Regions from separate parts of the Pseudoalteromonas obscura genome, predicted to be linked through region 1. Evidence: riboswitches for the same ligand, from Rfam matches in the RefSeq annotation. Region 1 holds a riboswitch; the other holds the start of a gene.
What was found. A riboswitch is a leader RNA that binds a small molecule or an ion and turns the genes downstream of it on or off. The one in region 1 is predicted to bind cyclic di-GMP.

Region 2: linked by a shared signal. The riboswitch ahead of QNM18_RS16885 (DUF4955 domain-containing protein) and the one ahead of QNM18_RS17530 (cellulose binding domain-containing protein) in region 1 are both predicted to bind cyclic di-GMP.

The regions. Positions count from the first base shown of each region.
Region 1 is NZ_JASJUT010000008.1:73,453-81,463, forward strand. Features, by position in the region: gene QNM18_RS17520 (S9 family peptidase) at 40-2,343, shown strand; gene QNM18_RS17525 (nucleoside hydrolase) at 2,761-3,717, opposite strand; cyclic di-GMP riboswitch class I at 4,246-4,328, shown strand; gene QNM18_RS17530 (cellulose binding domain-containing protein) at 4,559-6,355, shown strand; gene QNM18_RS17535 (DUF1592 domain-containing protein) at 6,368-8,011, shown strand, end outside.
Region 2 is NZ_JASJUT010000007.1:221,660-229,670, reverse strand. Features, by position in the region: gene QNM18_RS16895 (ankyrin repeat domain-containing protein) at 1-1,242, shown strand, start outside; gene QNM18_RS16890 (hypothetical protein) at 1,425-1,595, opposite strand; gene QNM18_RS16885 (DUF4955 domain-containing protein) at 1,743-3,974, opposite strand; cyclic di-GMP riboswitch class I at 4,063-4,161, opposite strand; gene QNM18_RS16880 (ATP-binding protein) at 4,450-5,598, opposite strand; gene QNM18_RS16875 (response regulator) at 5,735-6,427, opposite strand; gene QNM18_RS16870 (DUF3019 domain-containing protein) at 6,438-6,806, opposite strand; gene QNM18_RS16865 (MipA/OmpV family protein) at 6,815-7,666, opposite strand; gene QNM18_RS16860 (malate synthase G) at 7,858-8,011, opposite strand, start outside.

The DNA of each region.
Region 1 (8,011 bases):
GTGCAGATAAATTGATATAAAAAGTAAGGAGTATGGTCAATGTCACAAAGCAAAAGTGTAGCTTTAATGGCAGCTGTCAGCCTGTTAGCTGCATGTCAAAGCAACTTGAACTCTACTAATATAGAGCCGATAGAAAAGTTAAGTATACGAGACTCTGATTATCAAAGAGCGGAACAGTTTTTACCGCAAAATTTAATACCATTGGTAAAGAATACTAAGCTAGCCCCCAACTGGATTGGAGAGGGAAATGCTTTTTGGTTTAAACAGCAAGATCACCAAGGATACAAATATATCTATGTCGACCCGCTAAATAACCTACAAAAACCGTTATTTGATCATAAAAAACTAGCAAGTGCTTTGCTTCACTCCGGGGTTGAAAATGCAGAGAAAGACCCACTCTCATTGGAATCTTTGAACGTAGAACTGCCATTAATTAGCTTTACTATCCACGACAAAAAATTTCAGTGTGATATCAAACTATATATCTGCTCACCAAATAAAAATGCCAGCTTAGCGAAAGAGCCAGGAACATCCCCCGATGGCCAATGGAAACTGACCGTTGAACAATATAACCTAGTGTTGACGAGTCTAAAAACTGGATCAAAAACACAGCTGACGACTGATGGAACCGAAGGCTTTCCCTATGGGCTTATGCACCCAAACCCTGCAAATGACCTTCGCGATGATAAGCCATATCAACCTAAACAAGTTTATGCCAATTGGTCCGAAGATAGCCAATATGTAATGACCTATCAGCTTGACCGCCGTAACACAGGTAAATATGCACTCGTTCGGGCATCTCACCAACGAGGAAAACGGCCAGAAACCACTGAGTTCTATTACCCATCAGCGGCCGAAGAGCAGCTACCCTCCGCGCACTTGATGCTGATCAATGCTGAAGACAAAACGGTTACACGCTTAAAGGCTCCCCCTGTCATGCAAACCTACTATGGTGCAGCCTTATGGGGGTGGTGGCAAGAAGACGGTAAGTTTGTCTACCACAACCGATTTAGAGGAAACCGTCAGTACTTCATGCGTGAAGTTAACCCTAAAACAGCCAAAGTGCGTGTGCTGGTTGAAGAGCGCGATGATAAATACGTCGATCCTTGGGTACAGCAATATTGGGCACTACCAGAGCTAAACGCTTTTATTTGGAGCTCACAAAGAGATGGCTATCAACATTTATATCTGTACAACTCTGTTGATGGCAAGCTGAAAAATGCGATTACCAAAGGGAATATGACGGTTCGCGTAATACGTGGTGTAGATACCAAAAAGCAGCAAGTCTACTTTGAGGCGTCTGGCAGAGAAACAGATAGAGACCCTTACCTTCGTCATCTTTACAGGGTGGACCTAGATGGCCGCAACTTAACATTACTGACTCCTGAAGTTGCCGAGCATGACACTCGAATATCGCCTGACTTTAAGTACTTTATAGATACCTATTCGACCACCACACAAGCCCCTATTTCAATATTACGTAGCACCCAAAATGGTAAAGTTATTCGAACATTACAAAAAGCCGATACTAGCGCGCTATTCGCGTTGGGATGGCAACCACCTAAGCCATTTTCAGTCCTTGCAGGTGATGGTAAAACGCCTTTATATGGCTTGATGTATTTACCCTCGAACTTTGATCCCAATAAAAAGTACCCGGTAATTGATGACATATATACTGGACCACACAACTTTTTTACGCCTAAATCATTTGTAACCTATCGCAGCCAAGCGAATGCACTCGCTGAACTTGGGTTTGTAGTCATAAAAATGGATGGCCGAGGCACTAACAAGCGCGGCCGTGAGTTCCATGAATACTCTTTTAAAAATTTAAGTGGTGGCAGTGATGATCACGTTACTGCAATTAAACAGCTTGGCAAACGCTTTGACTTTCTGGATCTTAACAGAGTAGGCATTTTTGGCTTTAGTGCCGGTGGTTACGATACAGCGCATGCGATGTTTAAGTATCCAAACTTTTTCAAAGTGGGCGTATCAGCATCAGGTAATCATGACTTTAGAGTGGACAAGGCTGGTTGGAATGAAATGTGGATGGGCTACCCAGAAACACCGGAGTGGGAAGGACAATCAAACTTAAACTGGGCTAAACATTTACAAGGCAAATTACTTATTGCTCATGGCGAGTTGGACACCAATGTGCATCCAGCAGCAACTTTACAACTGGCTGACGCTCTAATGAAAGCCAACAAGGACTTTGACTTGATGATTTACCCTAATATGGGGCACGTACTTGATAAAAACCCATATTTTGTTAGGCAGCGTTGGGATTATTTTGTGCGTCATTTATTAGGAGCAGAGCCGCCCAAGTCCTATGTGATCAGTAAATAGCTTTTGCAGATTTTAATTAAACAAATCTCAAAGCGCGTTACAACTAAATTTAAAAAGCCCCGGAGTTTCACTGGGGCTATTATGTAAATTTAAAGGTGTATCCTATGTGAGGAAATTGACGCGTTTGTGCCTCCTAGATATTCGCGGAATTTATGCTGACCGCGTCGAAATAGCTATCGTTAATGGGAACAAAGGACATCCCAGTTTCCCGTCTGGCGGATTCACGATAAACATCACCCGCTAGGCTAACTCAGTAACAAGAAGACCGATACAAAGGCCTTCTTGTTATGACTCACACTGCTAAATAGTATCTACCTTGCGTTTAGCACGCTAAGTTAGAGCATTTTATGTTCTATCAAGTTTTGTAAACTCAATGAACCACCCAAAACCTACATTTCCTCAGCCTGACTAACTAGTTTAATTGCCACAAATGATATCGAAGTAACGCTGATTAAATGTTTGAGGCTCCACATTGATTGCTATGGTTTGTTTTGGTGCTGTAGCCCATTCATCAATTGGAAAAACTCTATTTGAACCTTTAAATAAAGTATGTCCTTTTGCTGGCCCTTCGGTTATGACTCGTATGTGCCCTTGCTTTGTTGTAAAAATTTCAGGTGAGACCAAATACATGATTGCTGAAGAGTCATGTACATAAAATCCATCTAAACCAAGGTCATCATTGTAAAACTTTGCATAAAAACGTGTAATGTCATAAATAAACTGACCGTACTTTTCGCTGTGCGTCCTTACTTTCTCTAAATACGCATTTGACATCTGGGTTTGCTGCGTAACATCTAACCCAACAATGGTGACAGGCCAATCTGCATTGATAACAATATCTGCGGCAAGCGGATCTCCGTACACATTTGCTTCGGCAAACGGTGTCAGATTACCCGTATGACCGTTATGTCCAAAAGCCCCACCCATAATGATGACTTCTTTTACTAACTTGCCGATTTCAGGAGCTTTTTCAATTGCCAGCGCTAAATTTGTAAGTCTACCTACCGCAACTAACGTAATTTCTCCCGGTTGCTTTTTTAGTGTTTCAACAATGTAATCATGTGCAATGAGTGGAGATAGAGGTGTATTGATTTGATCAGGTAATTCAATATTGCCTAAGCCATTATCACCATGAACAAGGGTTGCAGGCTCTGTTTTCACTTGATCGAGTGGTGTATTTACTCCCTTAGCGACCTCAGCATGCATACCAAATTTTTGTTTTAAATAAAGCGCATTACGCGTAGTGTTTTCTATACTTGCATTGCCAAAAGTGGTCGTAATACCGACCACTTCAATATCTTGACAAGCATGTGCTAGCAGTAGCGCCATCGCGTCGTCAATTCCAGGATCCGTATCAAATATTATTTTTTTCATTTAACTTCTCATACACTTGGAACGATATAAAAATCATATCACGACATATATCGACACTTCACTAGCATTCGTTCAATTTTAAGCAAAGGCATTAATCAACGTATGATTTTACGTTAACTTCACCCATGTAAATTCTGCTGCAATAAACCTCCCTGAAACCCATCTTTCGCGGTCTACATTGGCTAAATTTTGAAGATGTGTCAGGTAATATCTATAAAGAGATATGCACAAAGCTGATTATGGCTAATTAACAGCTTTACTCCTTTTTATGGAAGGTTCTAATTCACTTTTGCCACTACTGAATTCACCGACACTATTTGTATACCAGCAAAAATAGTGCCCTTATTTAAAATTCTGCCACCATATTGCCACTTAAAAGCAAGTCGTTAATTTATATAAATTTCTCAAGGAAAGTCTGAGCATTTTGTATGGCTTTGTAGAGCATTATGAGGTGAAATGTGCAAATACTGTGAAAGTTGCTGTTGGGGCTTTGCGGTTATTGTGCTTTTAAGCTAACTTGCTTTAACAGGCTTAAAATAGCAAACCTTTTGAAAGAAAGGGACGCAAAGCTTCCGGTCTAAGGTGAAAACTAAGATAGCGGGGTTGCTGAATGCCAACGCTTATATTGCTGACAATGTGCATACTTTTGGCTCGTATGCGCGTTGCGTAGCCGATCGGTATTCACGCCTATGACATATCATGTCATACCCCCAGCCCATGGTTTTTCACTATACCTGATTATTGCGCTAGCTATTGACGCCTGTGAGATCTGGTCGTTCGCTTATTCAGCGATGAGCAGCAAGGAATAACATGTCAAATGGCAATGTTTCGGGGAATTTTCATGAGACAACATAGATACAATAGCAAGCATCGCCGAATTTTAAAAATCGGTCTCTGCTTAATGGTTTTGGGACATCCCACACACGGCTTGGCTGCGCAATGCGAGTTCAAGGTTAAAAATGAGTGGCAAAGTGGCTATACCGCCGAAATTACCGTATATAACAATACTGACTCCGCCATCAATGGCTGGGAAGTAGGGTTGGAATTTAATCACGGTGAGTCAATCAATAATGCTTGGCGAGCTCAACTGAGTGGTAACAGTCCATATCAATTCAAAAACCTGAGCTGGAATAATACTATCAATCCAAGTTCGTCCAAGTCGTTTGGCTTTAACGTCAAAAAAAGTGATGGACAGGACGCTACTACACCAAGGTTATTTGGTATTTGTGAGGGAAGCTCACAAAATGATGACGTTAAGGTTGTAGTGTCAGCGTCTGAAAATCAAGGCACAGCCCCCGCAACAATCAACTTTACCAGCGAAGCGACAAATTTACCGTCAGATAATGTGAGTTATCGCTGGGATTTTGGTGATGGGCACGACTCAAATGACATTAACCCGCAGCATATCTTTGAGCAAGCAGGATCTTATTCAGTTTCCTTAACCATCAATGATGGTACAAATGACTACCCTGCTGCCCCAATACAGGTCACGATTAGTGACGCTCAGCCAGAATCGGCGCAATGTACTTTTGAAGTTGAACAAGAGTGGATCTCAGGCTTTCGTGGCAAAGTCACTATCACCAATACTGAAGCGGTTGCCATTTCAAACTGGAAAGTACTCATGGCTTTTTCAGATAACACCAAGTTGACAGGGGTTTGGCATGGTCGCCACAGTGGAAATAACCCTTATGAAATCATTAATGAAAACTACAATGGCACAATAAACTCTGGTCAGAGTTTAAATTTTGGCTTCAATGCCCAAAAAGCACAGGAAAATGACACTCCAGCAATTCCTTCTCTTGGCGGTTTATGCTCATTAGACGGTGATATTAATCACGCACCATTAGCAGTTGCTTCAGCCTCTACCACATCAGGTGAATACCCATTATCGGTGGCCTTTGATAGCAGTGAATCCTCAGACTTAGACGGTGACACCCTTACTTATAGCTGGGACTTTGGCAATGGACATACTTCAAGCGAGCCAAACCCTACTTATATTTTTGAAGAAGAAGGTGTATTTTCTGTCACGCTGATGGTCAACGACGGGGTAATAAGCACGGTGAGTGACCCTATTAGTATTCAAGTATCAAAGCCTGAGGCTCCACCTGTAAGCGGGCCATTTGTATTAAGCCCTCAAAGCTCCCAGCTTTATTTTGTCTCGACTAAAAAACAGCACCTCGTTGAGTCACACACGTTTCACAATATCAGCGGCAGTATTACACCTGAGGGGATAGCAAGGTTATCTATTGATTTGACCAGTGTTGATACCAATAACGATACCCGTGATGGCAGAATGAAAGAATTTTTATTCGATACCGAGTCGTTCCCAACCGCCGAAGCCCTGCTCTCCATTGACTATGCAGCGTTAGTTGCACTCCCCATTGGTAGCACTGAAAAGCAATCCATCTCAGCCACACTCAACCTCACTGGCGTTGTAAAAGAAGTAAACGCCGAAGTTGTAATTCGACGTCTTGCGAATAATAAAATTTTGGTGCAAAGCCTAACACCAATCGTATTAGACGCAACAAACTTTGGCTTGGAGCCAGGCATTGAAACGCTTAAAACACTGGCGAGTTTGTCTGTGATCAGTTATGCAGTGCCCGTGAGCTTTAATCTCATTTTTGAAGCACAGCAATAGGAGGGAAAGAAGATGAAACGCAATAATTTAACACACTTTTTTACCCTGACTGATGCTTGGCTTAGCACGCCTAAAATTGCTAAGTTCGCTGCTTGTGTCAGCCTACTCACCAGTGCCTCTTTTGTTCACGCAGCACAATGCTCTTTCACTATTCCAGACAATTGGAACAATGGCTTTAAAACTGAGATCGTCATTGAAAATCAGTCAGATCAAAACCTTAATGATTGGTCTCTCGAGCTCACGTGGAATCAAGGTGTGTCGCTGCAAAATAGCTGGAATGGTAATTTCGACTGCAATAACACAGGTTGTACCATTACGTCGCAAGGCCATACGATACATGCCAATCAGTCATTTGGCTTGGGTTTTGTCGCCAATAAAAATGGTTTAACCGATATGGTGACCCTGACTTTAAGTGGCGATATTTGCACAAACTCAGAACCTCCAACACCACCCGATGATGTGACAGAAACGGGTTTATGGCAACTCGATGGCACAGCCTCTTTACTGAGCTATGTATCAATAAAAAAAGATCACGTTGCAGAGCTCAATCAATTCGTTACGCAATATGATGACTCTCCAGCGCTGTCTGGCAGTATCGACGCCGATGGTAAAGTAAAGCTGGCCGTTGATCTAAGTACCATTTCGACTGGTGTGGATATCAGAAACAGTCGAATTTTAGACTTACTCTTTGAGACAGATTTACTGCCCGTCGCTTACTTCAGTGCTGAAATAGACAATGCATTGTTAAGTAATTTAGAAATTGGCCAGCCAGTTATTCAAAATGTGACTGGTGAAATGAGCTTACATGGGGTTAATCAACAGATAAGTCTTGATGTGTTGGTTGTCAAACTTGCTACTGGCAAGGTCAATATCAGCACGCTTTCACCCATGATTATCGACAGTAAAAGTTTTGAAATGGATTACGGTATAGAAGCTTTACGTGTTGTCGCTAACCTCTCCAGTATTGGTGAATCTGTACCTGTCTACTTCAATCTCACTTATTTGTCTGCCGAGCAAGATAGCTTTCAACCTGTTGCAATAGCAGAAAAGCCAGCGGCTCCCACAGAGCTCAATGCAAGTGTGCTATCAATCGATGGCAAAGCGCAATTGAATTGGCGCGACAACAGCAATAACGAGACCGATTATCTGGTTCGTTTCAAAAGTCTTGATGGCCGCTGGCAAACCGCTGCCGAGCTGGCATCTAACTCAAACTTTTTCGAATCCGGTTTACCTGAGTCTGGCGAGTTTGATTACAAAGTCATTGCTCTCAACAACTCAGTACCTTCAGAGCCAAGTAATATCGAGCGTGTGGTTGTCACCCAAACTGATCCCGTTGCCCGAGGCATGCAACTATATCAATCAGGGTGTGCAGGTTGTCACGGCTCAGAAGCTGGTGGCTTGGGCTCATTCCCAGCCCTTGATACTGAGCGAGATATACAAACCATGATTGATACCATTGTCACCACTATGCCTTATGGCACACCTAGTGCGTGTGATGAGCAATGTGCAGCAGATATCGCTGCGTATCTACAAACACTTTGGCCAGCACCTTTGACTTGTGATGTAGGCGTTGCACCTGTGGCATATGGGGCAAGACAGCTGAAGATACTAACGCAAACTGAGTACCAAAATACGGTCGAGGACTTGCTAGGTGTA
Region 2 (8,011 bases), on a different contig from region 1:
CCAAACTTCGAAACAAGGTCCCGTTCTAATCTGACCAATGTATTTAAATTTAAAAAAGACTTCTATACCGTAACCAATGAGCAAATAGTTAAAGTGACAACTGGTAATCCTGAAGTTGTTTGTCAAGTTGGCTTAGAATCAGAATTCTCTTCAGCTCAGCTTAGTGCTTTAGTAAAAGCAGCCAACTCAGCATTAATGACAAAAGGAATCACGCATATTCCGATGTACTATGGCACGATGGGGAATCCACATCAATATGTTGAAGATGGATTTGAAGAAGCAACCAATAAGCCTTGGCTGATACAGGTTGCTGAAAATGGCAAATGCTTGGCGAACGATAAGATTAATAACTGCGAAAAGAACAGAAAAGTCGAAGCTGTACTGGAAAGTTTCGCAGAAATAGACCCTTGGAGCTTCAGAGAGATCAAAGCTATCCGTCATCACATTGATGGCACAAAACTAGTACTATCACAGTACTACATCGACAAATTTAAAGTTGATGAAGTAATCTCGAAAGGCATGGCAACTCAAGCGATTTACAACTTTTTAGAAAAAACAGTCCTTCTTCATCCATATATTCAAAACGAAGTAGGTAAAGTCAAAGAAGCCCCCAATTCTTACACCTTGGACGAAGACGATGGCACAATACCACGCAATTGGTTCAACAAAACTAGTTTAATGTGGGCTGCACACTTTAACGACTATGATGCTGTCATGCGCTTGTTGTCACAAGGCGAAAGCTTAGCTGATGTTACTAATACCAATGATCACTATCCTTCAATTCAGCTTCTAAATCGCTCAGCCCTAACATACGCTGCAGAAAATGGCAGCATTCCTTTAATTCAGGCCCTTATAAGCAGAGGCGCCGACACTAATATAAAAGACTCAAAAGGGAATGAGATAAAAAGTTATTTCCAAAAAAATAAGCTCTTGGACATAACATGGGAGGAATTAACAAGCTTACCAAAAGCGCCTATCAAAGCCAGTTTTGACTGTAAATTGGCGAGAAGTAAACAAGAGAAAGCAATTTGTAATAGTAAAGGGCTATCACTGTATGACCGACAACTCGGCTTGTTATACAAAAAGGTGAGAGCTTCTAAGCTCTACCCCGAAATCAAAACATTACAGCGAACTTGGCTTAAATCGTTGCGAACAGAGTGCTCAGGTTCGGGCGTTAAATTGCAAAACTGTATGAAAGAAAAGTACCGTTCTCGAATTAAATATCTTGCCAATTTACTTTAGGTAACGAGGTTGTATTTGGCTCTTTTTTGGTTTCATGAAGAGAGCTTCTTTTATTAAGCTGAATATTTCCTAACTTTCAGCCATCTTTGAACGTCCGATTTCACTTTTAAAGCATTTGATTATAGCTAAACTCATATGGCACAAATGGTGAGCCCTTTTGACTCACCATCATGCAACTTCAATTACAGTACTTCTTTACTGCACAGATCCATATTCGCTTGATCTTTTAGCTTCAAGCAATACATAGATGTCTCGTTCACTTCGATACCATTGATCATAAAGCTTGAGAACCAACCAAAAACCAGTGCCAATGCAACAAGTGCATATTTTTTATAGGGAGGGATTGTTGTCATGTTAAATACCTTACTACTTTCTTGTCAGCTATCTTTGCTGACCAATAAATCTCTAAATTAGATGTCTATCATCTGAACACAGATTATTTGTACGCAGATTATTTGTGTACAAAGAACCTGTTTGTAGATAGATAAACATCCTAAAAATTAACGATATACGCGTACGTTTCTTACTTGGCCTTTAAACGGGTATGTGTTCTTTGGCGTAGAGCCTATGCTCAATGGCACATCATTTTGATTTGGTAGCACAATGCTTTTGCTACCCATTGACTGACCGTCAATGCTCAACGATAAAGTGCTGCCATCTAACTGCATTTCTAGTTTGTGCCATTTGCCATCAGCAAAATTGCCTGCATTGACCCCTTTGCCATTAATACGCGCACTGATCACGCCTTCTTTGTTGACCTGAATGTAATAAGCGTTTTGCGTACCGTAATTGCCTTTAGATAACATGAAACCCGTTTTGGTCGTGCTGAAGTCTTGATATTTGAACTCCAGTTCAATCTTGCTGAATTGGTCAATGTCACCAAGCTCAACGCGCTGATCAACACCATTAAACGTGCCCTGATATTCACCGAAAACCTTGCCGTCTTGGCCGTGACCAGACAGGTCACACACACTGCCTTGAAGTGACCATGCACCAATTAGGCCTTCATCCGTTACTTTTTTCGCACAGCGACGTTGCTGCAACTGACTTGCATACAAGCTTTCAATCTCTGTTTGCTGTTGCACATAGGCCTGTGGCAGGTCAGCAAGACTTGCATCATACCTTTGCTGGCTTTCAAAACCATTGAATCCAGCACCTTTTAGGCCGACTACATAGGGCATAATTACTCGACCATATTTGCTGTCATGGCGCATAAATGCCCATTTATCAATCGCTTCATTTTGCGCTGTATTGGTCACATTCCAAAATACTAAATGCTTGAGGTGGTTAGGCTGTGCGCCGACTGAGCCGCCCATATACCCATAATTCCAGCCGCCTTTGCTGTTTTCTATCAGGTTGCTGTAGGGCATGTTTGCATGCAAATTATGAAAACGTTTTGACGAATGGGTAGAGCCAGAAATTACATTGCCAGCCGCTTTATGCGAAAAGCCAGCGGCATGCCAATGCTCAGCTTGGTCATCAATATTTTGAGCAAGTACATGCGTCGAGGCATTGATATCTAAACTAATGTGGCCCGGGTTACCGGTAAATGCGACGTCTTTTATGGTCATCGCCGCACTATTTACTACAGATACACCTTGGTTCAAGTCGATGAACTCAACGTCTCTTAACCATGCATTGGCGACTCTAGAGAAGCGAATAGCACTCCAGCCGCCGTCATGTACACCGCTTTTATGGTGTTTGAACGCTTCTTGCCAATTACCTTGAATCGTCAAGTTTTCAACACCAATATTTTGTAATAATGGCGCTTTTTTCAACCCCCAGTAGCCATCGCTTGAAACATCATGGTGGATCACCGCCGCAAACGTAACCATATTGCCTTCTAAGGCTGTTATTTGATGAAACTCCTGTGAGCGAAGACCTTTTTTGATCATGCCCCAGTTGCCGTCTAGCTTGTAAGGGGAAAGCGCTTTTGCAATTGTTTCAGGACGAGGGTCGAAACGAGACAACTGAACCCACTGACCAACCTTAAGTAAAGATGCATCACGAACCTGCACTGAGCGCGTAGACTGTCTCGGGTGACTAGAAATAACATCGGTAATAAAACGTTCGCCGCTTGGGGAGGTCACTGCTTCACGTACACCTTTTACTTTAGGATCACGATTTGAATAGTTGTAACCAATTTCAAGTAGGTATGGACTTGTCCACATTTTGTTTGGGTATACCAAATCCAAATGCTGGTCCATTTTTAAAACACTTTGCTTGCTCTCACCACGTAATACCATATTTCCGCGAGATACTTTAATGGTTGCACTATCGCGACTTATTCGACCATTTGCAGTATCGGACTTATCAATACCATCAACGTCGGACAGAGTGTTGAGGTCATAAGTCCCGTTGGGGAAATAAATGACGGCACCTTTACCTCCTTGATCAATATGCTGCTCAGCGGCGGCAATTGCATCACGCACAGCTTGTTTGTCTGAACGACCAGGCGCGACATCGGCACCAAAACCTGTGACGTCAAAAACACGGTAGCCCAGTTCATTCACTTGAGGAATTGACTGATTCGAAAATTGATATCCAGCGTAAGAGAAATTAGCAATGATCTGATCATCTGCCACTTGGCTGTGTGGATCTCTTAGATCTGACTGAGTTGACCTCGAGTCTAAATAGCTATGCCAGAAATCGCTTGCATAACTTTGAAATGGTAGCCAGCTTGTTGCAGCACATAGTGCTAACAATAAGGGCTTATTGGAAAAGTGTTTCATCTCTAACCTCAAATAACTACATTGTGTAGTGGTATTGAGTAGATCTGGCAGTCACATCCCTAATGAATATTCATAGTATTCCTAACTATGAAGCAACCCCGCTATCATGTGCTCTGCATATAGAAACAGTGCCTTTAGACCGGAAGCTTTGCGTCCTAGGCTTTCACCTAGTTTGCCAGTAACTACAGTTTGTATAAAATTCAGGTGGAATTTATAGGAAGGTTCCAAATAGGTCAAACATAAATTAGAGCTAAAATCCTAATCTGTTGTTCAATCAGGAATTATAATTTATTAAACTTTTAACACAGATAGATTATTCCCACTTAAAGGGACTGTCATCAACATCATATATGTTTATTTGCTGACACTTGCCTACGTAGAAAAGCAATGAGTGAAAGCAGCGGCCTTTTTCAGACAACTTATTGGGATATTAAAACTGCTTACTTACAATTAATTACGCCTGTGCTTATGGGCTTCATACAATGGGAAAACGGAGCTTAAATCGTGCACCTCCCAATTCAGGACAAGTATCTACCGCGATAGTGCCATGATAGCGAGAGATGATTTTGGCACTAAAAGCTAACCCGATCCCAAAGCCTGCGCACTGTTGTCTATCCAGTCTGACAAAAGGCTTAAATACAGTCGCTCTTTTTTCTGCCTCAATCCCTAGACCGTCATCACTTATACTCACCACAACATGGTTACTCTCATGCAATACTGCGACTGTACACTTGCTATGCCCATATTTAATCGCATTATCAATGATGTTTGACACAGCCATATTCAAATATCGTAAATCGGCATTGATACATACACTCTGCGATGGCAAGTTAAGTTCAACAGATCCATGATAGGTATTGGAGATTAAGTTCGATAGCATCTGAGTCACATCCACTCGGTGTGGTTTTATTTCATCTAAGCTGTGCTGCAGCCTAGCAAAATCAAGCATATGTATGAGTAACCCTTCCATATCATCTAGTTGCTGATTTACCCGAGATTCATACTTGGCTCGCAACTGCTCATCTTGCGCTTCAACGAGCGTATCCAGCCCCATCCGTACCCGCGCTAACGGGGTCCTCAACTCATGAGATAACCCGCCTGCCAGCAACTTAATATCATCCATTAAGAGACTAATTTTACTAGCCATTTGATTAAACGATAATTCAATATCACGGATGTACCAAAGCGTACCAACCTGTAACCTGACATCAAGTTGGCCCTCTCCGAGTTTGGAAGCAGCCGTACTTAATCGCATCAAACGTCTCACAAAGGGTGCTAAAAAAATGACGATAACAATGACCAAAAGTAGATAAAAAGACAGCGTTAAAGGCAGGCGATAATCTTCTTTTTCGACTTGTTTATCATACTGGTAAATTAATATATCATGCGTACTGGTCAATAGGTGAACCATCACGTGCTCTTGCGTCTCTAAATAAACGGGCTCTTGTCTTTTCAATTGCTCCTGTAATAGAGCCGGTAGCGGATACTCGTCCATTGCACGCGTGTACAATATGGCGTTACGTTGGTTATGCTCATCTTCAATGAAATCAGAGTCAAAATCAGGTATCTCACCTGATGCCATTAGCTTTAAAAGCGGCAAGGTGAGTGATAATTGCTCGCTCACAAAAGGCTCGCTCGTATCCTCTGACGAATATAATTTATCGAATATTTGTCCTAACAAGATACTTGCAATCAATAAAACACTCACGAGCGCAACAACAAACCGCCACATATTGTTTTTGTTCCTTTAATTTATCGACTTACCAAGTATCTTTAGCTAATTGATACCCTTTACCCCACACAGTCGCTATTTTGTAAGGTGCTTGTGTGTCGCCCAGCTTCTTGCGCAAACGAGATATACGCAAGTCGATAGTACGGTCAAATCCATCGTATTCAAAGCCGCGTAATTCCTGCACCAGATCCTGTCGTGTCACAACACTTCCAGCGCGACTAGCCAGTACCCAAAGCACATCAAACTCATTACTTGAGACTTGGATATTGTTGCCATTGAGTGTTACTTGGCGATTGTCAGAATCGACTTCAAGTGCACCAAGCACCAGTCGTTCACTTGCCACAGTTTGCGAAACAGCAGAGCGCCGCAATAGGGTTCTCATTCTCGCCTCAAGCAACCTGCCTCTTACTGGCTTGGTCAAGTAGTCATCGGCCCCCATCTCTAGACCCAATATTTCGTCAACTTCCTCATCTCTGGCTGTTAACATCAAAATCGGTATTTGCATTGACTGCCGAAGCGCTTTGCACACATCTAATCCATCCATGCCAGGTAACATGCCATCCAAAATAACCAAGTCCGGCGGTGTTTTTTTTATACCTTCGAGGCCTGCTAGCCCGTCATGATATACGGATACCTGATACTGTTTTGCTTCGAGGTAATCAGCTATCCACTGTGCCAATTCCACATCATCCTCAACCAACGCAATCTTGCACTCATTCATCCTAAATTCCTTAAAACATTCGCCATCGAACAGCTTTGCTTTTGCGCTTTTTATAGATCCAAGCGTATTTAACTTTGTCGCTAAATATCACCTTGTCGCTGCTATTTTTCAAACTGATAACGACATCATCGGTCATAATCAGTTCGCTTTTCCACTGACCTCGATTAGTGCCCTGCCAGCAGTGCAGCCGTTTTTCATTGGCAAATAAACAAAAATTGTCTGCATCGCTTATTTGCCAATTGACCGAAACATCAATAAAGCAATCTTGGCCTTGCTCTAGTGCAACACATTGTTGTGGTTTAACGATAAAGTTGGGGTTATTGGGCGCAGCAAGAGTTAACGTCGGGGCAAATAAAAATCCAATAAGATACTTGTTCACATCGCCCCCTAAAACACATAACTCAGAGTGATGTTGACATTGCGGCCTAGCTTACTGCGGTTAGATACATATTTTAGTGCATCAATAGAGTAGGGGCTTTTATCTATACTACTTGCATAATCTGTAAAACCGATAGAACCATCAACCACCCAGCTTTCACTGATTGGTTTAGTAAAACCGAACTTAAGTAATGTATTCACACCACCAGATGCCTCATATGGTGCCACCCGAGAAGACTTATAAGGCACGCCGTAATAGTAGTTCAACATATTACTGTTACGATATTGAAACCCGATTGAGGCGTAATAGTTCCAATTTTTAATTTGCCAAGATCTGGCAACCCAAAGAGAAGCGTAAGCACCACCATCGTATTCGCTGTTGTCCGCTTTAGGCGCTAAAATGGATTGTATTTGGTATTGGCCAAGTGCACCCGTTGCGCGTAAACCAATATACCCGGTCAAATCCCTATCGTCATAATTGCCCTCAAAATATCCATAATAAGTCATGTGGGAATGTGCAGAAGAGAAGATGAGATCAAATTCCCATTCACTGGTATTGTATAGGTTGTAGCCCATAGCCCAGTCAGGCTCAAACTTACTATCACTGCCTGGGACTTCAATAAACAGCCCATTTTCGAAGTAATAGTTGCCATTGATATTTATCAATGGACGAGTCGCGATATTGGAAAGTAGCCCACCACCGTATGACGCACCAAAACCTAATGACAAAAAGCCACCAGCTTCTCGTTTATTGGTAAACCCATCCCAAAAGCTAGGAGCTGTTGTCCCGTAAGCGGTAGGCAACCAGCCCAAACTCACCACAGCAAGGCAAGAAGATAGCCATTTAAAATTAGAGTACATAGCAATTTCTTATCTTTGTTATTTGCTAATTAATATATTGAAAAAATGAAAAAAATATCGTGTCGGATTATACCAAAGTGTATCAAATTGTACCTAATTACAAATTACCAAAAATAGGGAATAGCAGACATTACTGGAAAGGGGGTTTACAAGTGAGTGCTAAGATTAAATCATAGCGCTCACTTTAGCTGTTAATTTGACTGTAGCTTATAGAGCCTCCGATAGTAATGTAGCAAGGGCTCTGTATATCCATTAGGCTGTTGCTTACCTTCAAAAACAAGTGCCAACGCAGCTTTATAAGCCAAACTATCCGCTGTTGGGTGGCCCAGTTCACACATTGCAATA